2 regions of the Mesorhizobium sp. M0954 genome follow, and region 2 is predicted to be linked to the other one. Evidence: predicted binding sites of a transcription regulator. Region 2 holds the regulator's gene; the other holds the start of a gene.
What was found. The regulator LexA, encoded in region 2, represses DNA repair genes until DNA is damaged. The targets are predictions, from matches to a motif close to TGTTCNNNNTGTGTTCNG.
Positions count from the first base shown of each region.

Region 1: the regulator LexA is predicted to act here: its motif matches at 1,359-1,376, upstream of NKH93_RS21715 (helicase-related protein).

Region 1 covers NZ_JAMYNR010000016.1:45,048-49,476, forward strand. The annotation lists gene phbB (acetoacetyl-CoA reductase) at 87-812, shown strand; gene NKH93_RS21715 (helicase-related protein) at 1,544-4,429, shown strand, end outside.
Region 2 covers NZ_JAMYNR010000012.1:185,091-189,519, forward strand. The annotation lists gene NKH93_RS18620 (ComEC/Rec2 family competence protein) at 1-2,199, shown strand, start outside; gene lexA (transcriptional repressor LexA) at 2,193-2,927, opposite strand; gene kynU (kynureninase) at 3,375-4,429, shown strand, end outside.

The DNA.
Region 1 (4,429 bases), on a different contig from region 2:
TAGGATGCTGGCGCAAAGCGAGTAGGGAATAGGGGGCAAACCCCACCGCTTCAACGCTCAGTCATCTGCATTTCCCGGGAGGACATATGACAAAGGTTGCAATCGTCACAGGCGGGTCGCGCGGCATCGGCGCGGCGATATCGGTCGCCTTGAAAAGCGCCGGCTATTCGGTCGCCGCAAACTACGCCGGCAATGAAGAAGCGGCGGCAAAGTTCAAGGCCGCGACCGGCATCCCGGTCTATAAATGGTCGGTCGCCGACTACGAGGCCTGCGCCGCCGGCATCAAACAGATCGAAGCCGATCTCGGTCCCGTCTCGGTGCTGGTCAACAATGCCGGCATCACTCGCGACGCGATGTTCCACAAGATGACCCGCGAGCAATGGAAAGAGGTCCTCGACACCAACCTTTCCGGCGTCTTCAACATGACGCATCCATTGTGGGGCGGCATGCGCGACCGCAAGTTCGGTCGCATCATCACCATCTCCTCGATCAACGGCCAGAAAGGCCAGGTCGGCCAGGTCAATTATTCGGCCTCGAAGGCCGGCGATATCGGCTTCACCAAGGCACTGGCCCAGGAAGGCGCGCGCGCCGGCATCACCGTCAACGTCATTTGCCCCGGCTACATCGCCACCGAGATGGTCAAGGCAATGGACGAGAAGGTCCTCAACGAGCGCGTCATCCCGCACATCCCGGTCGGTCGTCTCGGCGAGCCGGAGGAGATCGCGCGCTGCGTCGTCTTCCTCGCTTCCGACGATGCCGGTTTCATCACCGGCTCGACCATATCAGCCAATGGCGGCCAGTACGTCGCCTGATCGTTTGTCTTTACGTTGAGACAGATCCGCGCTTGGACGAACGGGCCTGCAAAACGGCCCGTTTCTATAGCGGTCTTCCCGTTGCAAGATCTCGATGCAGCACGCTGCCCCAATCCGGCACGCAAAGGTTAACGGCAAACTCGCAGCTTGTGCAAAAGCCGCCCGGCAGCCTGTGGATTCTCGGTGGAAAAGCTGTCCACAACACAACATGTTGCGGTGAACAAACCAAGAAACTTCGGCTATCTCTGATTCGTCGCCGATTCGTTCCGGCTTTGAGCGGAACGTTAACGGCGAGAGCTGAAAACACCCTCGAAATGATTAAAGCGCGTTAGGAAACATCAATAATTTCACAACGTTGTGCGAAGCAGATTGGCCGGCCACGACCATTCGCCGGCAAAGGTTAACCGCAGTGCTCGCTTGGATGCCGCTTGCATAAATCGGGCCAGTTTCCGTGATTCAGCATGTGGTGAGGTACGCCGACAGAAAACCCAGATGTAGCCGTGAACAAACCCTGAATCAGCGCGAGTCAGTGATTCGTCGCTGATTCGTTCCAGACTCGTTCCAACTGTTAATCGGGAACAGATTTTCTGGCTTCGAACCAACCAATCGGCCTGCCCTCGGCATATTCCGCTTTCGCTTCGCGCCCGAAATCCCTATGTGTCGCCTGTCATACGCGGCCAATATGGGCGCGCTCCCGACAATGCGAGGCAGAGAGCCTTATTTCCAGGCCGATGAACATCCATCCGAAACACACTGAACCGCTGATCCTGTCGGGTCGAGACGTGACGGCCGTGCTCGGCCCGACCAACACCGGCAAGACCCATCTCGCCATCGAACGCATGGTGGCGCACGAAAGCGGCGTCATCGGCCTGCCGCTCAGGCTGCTTGCCCGCGAGGTCTATACGCGCGTCTGCGAGAAGGTCGGCGCCCATAAGGTTGCGCTCATCACCGGCGAGGAAAAGATCCAGCCGGCTGGCGCGAAATACTCGGTCTGCACCGTGGAAGCGATGCCGCGCGAGACCGACGCCGCCTTCGTTGCCATCGACGAGGTCCAGCTCGCCGGCGATCTCGAACGCGGACACATCTTCACCGATCGCATCCTGCATCTGCGCGGCCGCCAGGAGACGCTGCTGCTGGGCGCGGCCACCATGCACGGCATCCTGCAGCGCCTGCTGCGGGGCGTGTCGGTGGTGACCCGGCCACGCCTGTCGCACCTTGCCTATGCCGGCTCGAAGAAGCTGACCCGCCTGCCGCGGCGCACGGCGATCGTCGCCTTTTCGGCCGACGAGGTCTATGCCATCGCCGAGCTGATCCGCCGCCAGCAGGGCGGTGCCGCCGTCGTGCTCGGCGCACTCAGCCCGCGCACCCGCAACGCCCAGGTGGCGCTGTTCCAGTCGGGCGACGTCGACTACCTCGTCGCCACCGACGCCATCGGCATGGGCCTCAACCTCGACCTCGACCACGTCGCCTTCGCCCAGAATCGCAAATTCGACGGCTACCAGTACCGCAACCTGACGGCGGCCGAGCTCGGCCAGATTGCCGGCCGCGCTGGCCGGCATCTGCGCGACGGCACCTTCGGCGTCACCGGCCAGGTCGATCCGCTGGATGATGAACTGGTCAACAAAATCGAGGCGCATGATTTCGACCCGGTGAAAGTACTGCAGTGGCGCACCGCGCATTTCGATTTCGCCAACCTCGATGCGCTGAAGCGGTCGATTGAGACCAACGCCCCGGTCGAAGGCCTGACGCGCGCGCTGCCGGCAGTAGACGCACAGGCGCTCGAGCATCTGTCGCGCGACGAGGACGTCCGGGCACTCACCACCGATGCCAGGCGCGTGGCGCTGCTGTGGGAAGCCTGCGCGCTGCCCGACTACAGGAAGATCGCGCCGGCCCAGCACGCCGACTTGATTGCCTCCATTTACATGGACCTTGCCAGGCATGGCCATGTCGACGAGAACTACATGGCCGAGCAGGTGCGCCGTGCCGACACCACCGAAGGCGACATCGACACGTTATCGCACAGGATTGCCCAGATCCGCACATGGACCTTCGTTTCCAACCGGCCCGGCTGGCTGGCCGATCGGGCACACTGGCAGGAAAAGACGCGCGAAATCGAAGACAGATTGTCGGATGCGCTGCATGAGCGGTTGACGAAACGTTTTGTAGACCGCAGGACTTCCGTCCTCATGCGGCGCCTTAGAGAAAACACGATGCCTGAAGCCGAAATCAGCCCAACCGGAACCGTCCTCGTCGAAGGCCATCACGTCGGCGAGTTGCAAGGTTTCCGCTTCACCGCCGACCAGAGCGCCGGCGGCGAAGACGCCAAGGCGGTGCGGGCGGCGGCGCAGAAGGCGCTTGCCGCCGAGTTCGAGGCGCGGGCCGAGCGCTTCGGCGCCTCGGCCAATGGCGACATCGCGCTGGGTTCGGATGGCACGCTGCGCTGGATCGGCGCGCCGATCGGCACGCTGGTCGCCGGCGAAGACGCTTTGAAGCCGCGTCTGGTTCTGCTGGCCGACGAGCAACTCACCGGCCCGGCACGCGACAAGGTTGCGGCGCGCGCCGAGCGCTTCGTAAACTTCCAGATCGAATCCCTGCTGAAGCCGCTGGTCGACCTCAAGAATGCCGAGCAGATCACCGGCATCGGCCGCGGCATTGCTTTCCAGCTCGTCGAGCATTTCGGTCTCATCAACCGTCGCGACATCGCCGACGAGATGAAATCGCTCGACCAGGAAGGCCGCGCGGCGCTTCGCCGTCTCGGCGTGCGCTTCGGCGCCTACCATGTCTTCGTGCCGGCGCTGATCAAGCCGGCGCCGGCCGGGCTGATAACGCTGCTGTGGGCGCTGAGAAACGACGGCAAGGACAAGCCCGGTTTCGGCGATGTCGTTCACGCACTGGCCTCCGGCCGCACCTCGGTGGTCATCGATCCGACCTTCGACAAGACCTTCTACAAGCTTGCCGGCTACCGCAATCTTGGCCGGCGTGCTGTACGCGTCGATATTCTCGAACGGCTGGCCGACCTGATCCGGCCGGCGACCAACTGGAAGCCGGGCCTCGGCCCTCGCCCCGACGGCGCCTATGACGGCCAGTCCTTCATGGTGACGCCGCCGATGATGTCGATTCTCGGCGCCACCGCCGACGACATGGAAGAAATCCTGAAGGGACTCGGCTATCGCGCCGATGCCAAACCGGCGGCCGAGGTCAAGGCGCGGCTCGAAGCACAGGACAATGCCGCGCGTGAAGCTGCCGCTGCAAAGCAGGCGGCGGAAGAGACTGCGCGCGTCGAGCAGGCGAGGATGGCGGAAGCATCTGCCGCGGCAGAGCCGCCGGCGGAGGCTTCGGAACCTGTGTCGGATGCGGCTCCTGTTGCGGAGGCGGCGGCCGAAGCTGTGACCGAAGCGACGGCAGAGCCTGTCGCGGAAGCTCCAGCCCCTGAAGCTGAGGCAGAAGTCACGCAAGAGACCCGGCCCGCCGCGGAGGCAACTGCTGAAGCGCCTGCGGAACCAACGGCCGAGCCAAGGGCGGAACCTGGGGCGGAAACTGAGGCTGCGGCACCGGCAGAACCGCCGGTTTCCGACACTACGGAAGCATCGCCGGCCGAACCTGCAGCGACGGCAGGA
Region 2 (4,429 bases):
CTCGACCGCGGCATCGCCTTCCTGCTGGTGCCGGTGTTCCTCGCATGCGGGGTGGTCGTTTATTTCGGGCTGTCGGTGGAGCCGGCCTTTCCACAGCCGATCGCAATCGCGCTCCTCGCGACCCTTTGTGCCGTCGTCTCGCGGTCATGGCCCAGGACGCGCCTGTGCTTCATGGTGGCGCTGCTCTGCGCGCTTGGCGTACTTGCCGCCAAGTTCGAAACATGGCGTGTCGGAACGCATATGCTCGGCTCCGAAATCTCGACGCGGCTGACGGGTCGCGTCGTATCGTACGAGTCCATGGCGAGCGGCCGCATCAGGCTGACAATCGATGTGATCTCAACCGCCAGGCCGACACTGCGCTACATGCCGGAACGGGTCCGCGTTTCGGCGATGAAGATACCGGCTGAGCTGACCGCCGGTTCCGAGATCACCGGCTATGTGCGGCTGCTGCCGCCGACCGGCCCGGTGCGGCCCGACAGCTATGATTTCTCCTTCGACAGCTATTTCGCCGGTATCGGCGGCAGCGGCTTTTTTCTCGGCAATCCGAAAATCGTGTCGTCGGACAGCATGCCGCTTGCCGCGCAGCTTTCTTCCGCGATCGAAGACGCGCGTGAATCCATCGCCGACCATATCCGCAGCCGCATCGGCGGTGCCGAGGGCGAGATTGCTACTGCGCTGATCGTCGGCGTGCGCGCCGGCATTCCCGAGGAGATCAACGAAGCGATGCGGCGCACCGGCATCTACCACATCATCTCCATCTCGGGGCTGCATATGGCGTTGGTCGCCGGCACCATCATGGCGCTGCTGCGGGGTGCCTTCGCGCTGTTTCCCGATTTCTCATCGCGACGGCCGGTCAAGAAATATGCCGCGGCCGCCGCGCTTTTTTCGATTGCGGCCTACCTCGTCTTTTCCGGCATTGTCGTGGCGGCCGAACGCAGCTTCATCATGCTGGCGGTGATGCTTATCGCCGTGCTGTTCGACCGGGCCGCGCTCACCATGCGCAACCTGGCGATCTCGGCCATCGCGGTCATCCTGGTGTCGCCGCACGAGGTGGTCGGTCCGAGTTTCCAGATGTCCTTCGCCGCGACGGCGGCCCTTGTCGGCGCCTATGCAGGCTGGTCCGATTACCGCGCCGGCAGGGCCACCACGCCGCCGCCGCGGCAGTCGCCGCTACGCTTTGCCACTCGAAAGGTCCTGCTGGGCATGTGCGGTCTGGCGATGACCTCGATCATTGCAGGGAGCGCCACGGCGCTTTTCGCCATATGGCATTTCCAGCGCGTGGCGCCGCTCAGCCTGTTCGCCAATCTGGCCATCATGCCCATCGTGTCACTGGTCGTCATGCCCTTCGCCGTTCTCAGCGCGCTGGCGATGCCGTTCGGTGCGGATGGCCCTTTTCTCTATGTCATGGGCAAGGGGCTGACGGCGATGATCGCCCTGTCCGGGTGGATCTCGGAGCGCTCGCCGATCGATGCGGTCGGGCTGATTTCGCTGAGATCCGTCCTTCTGGTGACGATCGCCCTCGTCATTGCCAGCATGGCGACGACGTGGTTGCGGCTGGCGGCACTTCCTTTTGCGCTCGCCGGCTTGCTGACGACAACGCAGACACGCATACCCGACGTATTGGTCTCGGAGGACGCACGGCTGGTCGCGCTGCCGATCGGCAGCGGTGAACTCGCGGTCAACCGGGCACGCCCGAATGAGTTCACCATCGACAACTGGAAACGCGCGCTCACATCAGAGGCTATCGTCGCGCCGGAAACACCTGGAAAGAACGACCCGCAATTCGACATTGCCGATCCGGCCGACCTACCGCCGGGCATGCCGTTCATTTGCACGGACGGCCTCTGCCTTGCCAGGCATCCATCCGGCGCGATCATCGCGCAAGCCAAGGACCGCGATACTGCGCGGCCAGCCTGCGCCTTTGCCAGCTTGATCGTCATCGACGACGCCACCGCCCATAACCCCTGCTACTACGACCGGCTGGTCCTCGTCGTCACCAAACGGCAACTGGCGCGCGCGGGAAGTGCCGCCGTCTATTTCGATCCACAAGCGGCAACACGCGCCGAGATCCGCTTCGCCGTCGAAAAATCATACCGGCCCTGGCACGTGCAGCGGAAATTTTCACGCGCGGCACGGGGCCTGCCGCCATACCGCCGGGCCGACAACCCCAAAGCCGGCGCCAAGGGCGGAGCTCAGTAGCGGCGGATCAGTCCGACGAGCTTGCCCTGCACCTTGACCCTGTCTGGTCCGAAGATGCGCGTCTCGTAGGCCGGATTGGCGGCTTCCAGGGCGATCGAGGCGCCCTTGCGGCGGAACCGCTTCAGCGTCGCTTCCTCCTCGTCGACCAGTGCCACCACGATCTCACCGGGGCTCGCCGTATCGGCATTGCGGATGATCACCGTGTCGCCGTCGAAAATGCCGGCCTCGATCATCGAATCGCCTTTGACCTCAAGCGCATAATGCTCGCCGCCCATGATCATATCCGGCGGCACCGAAATCGAATGCGTCTGGTGCTGGATGGCGTCGATCGGCACACCGGCAGCGATGCGGCCCATCACCGGGATCGAAACGGCGGCGACGACATCGTCGTCATTTCCGGCTGCGGGCACGCGCGACGATGTCGGCTTGCCTTGCCGAGGGGCGCCTTGCCCAAGACTGCCCTGGATGACACTCGGCGAGAACTTGCGTGCCGCATTGAGGCCGGGGGCGATCGAGTCAGGCAGGCGTAGCACCTCCAGCGCACGGGCCCGGTTGGGCAAACGGCGAATGAAGCCGCGCTCCTCCAGCGCCGTAATCAGCCGGTGGATTCCGGATTTGGAAGCCAGGTCGAGCGCTTCCTTCATCTCGTCGAATGAAGGCGGGATACCGCTTTCCTTCAACCTTTCGTGGATGAACATAAGCAGTTCGTGTTGTTTGCGTGTCAGCATAGCGACCCCCAACAGAATCAGAAAAACAAACCCAGAACAAACACTATCTGTTCCAGTTGTGTTCCGCAACTGTTTAAAGTTTAATGAATGCGTTAAGGCTCGGGAAACAAACGACGTCCCCTACCGGCGTACCGCATTTTCACCGCCGCGAGCCTCATCGCCTTGATTCTGCTTTCGTTTGCGCCCTTCTGGCCTCCTAGAAGGCGGCGCTGGCATCGGCCGTCGGTCGGTAAAAGGCACGGAATTGAACCCTTATCGACTGTGCGGTTTGGTCGATGCACCGTGAACGAAACGAACTCAAAACGCCAACCTCGGGTTAAGTCCCAGTTTCCACCGCCTGGTCAGGCTGCTTCTCGCCGGTGGAGCCTTGCTGCGCGCAACCAGGTAATGGAAGAACAGTCGATGCGTGTCCGGCGTTGCGTTGGATCTTGGGGGAGCAGACAAATCATGACAGGAATTCCCGATCTCGTGGCCATAAAGGCGATGGATGCCGCGGATCCGCTGCGCGCGATGCGCGACCGCTTTGTGTTGCCGCAAGGAGTGATCTATCTCGACGGCAATTCGCTAGGAGCTGCTTCACGTACCGCTTTCGATGAACTGCACAAGGCCGCGACCGAAGAATGGTCGCATGATCTCATCCGCGCATGGAACACGGCCGGCTGGTTCAACATGCCGCTTGAACTTGGCGACCAGCTCGGGCGCCTGATCGGTGCCGCGGCCGGCCAGACAGTGGTCTGCGACACGACATCGGTCAACATCTACAAGCTGCTGCACGCCGCCATGGCCATGCGACCGGAGCGGCAGGTCATCGTCGCCGAGGGCGATAGTTTTCCGACGGACCTCTACATGGCCGAGGGTGTGGTTTCGACGCGAAAAGATACGCTGCTGCGCCTCTCGGGGGTCGACGCGCCGACCATCGAAGATCTGATCGACGAACGCACCGCCGTGGTGCTGGTCAACCACGTCAACTATAAGTCGGGCGAACTGCGCGACATGCCGGCGCTGACGCGCAGGGCTCAGGAAGCCGGGGCGATGATCGTCTGGGATCTCTGCCACACCGCCGGCGCGATGCCAGTCGAGCTCGACAAGGCAAACGCCGATTTTGCCGTTGGCTGCACCTACAAATATCTGAATGGCGGCCCCGGCGCGCCTGCCTTCATCTATGCGGCTGAGCGGCATCTTTCCGACATCCAGCAGCCGCTCACCGGCTGGTGGGGCCATGCACGGCCCTTCGCCTTCGAGCCAGGCTATGCGGCCGGCACCGGCATCCGCCGGTTTCTGTGCGGCACGCAGCCGGTCCTGTCGATGCGCACGCTGAAGGGCGCGCTCGACATCTGGAACGATGTCGACATGACGGCGGTGCGCAAGAAGAGCATCGCGCTGGCGGATCTGTTCATCGAGCTTGTCGAGGCAAAGTGCGGCACTTACGGGCTCACGCTCGAAAGCACGCGCGATGGGGAAAAACGCGGCAGCCAGATTTCATTCATGCATGAGCATGGCTA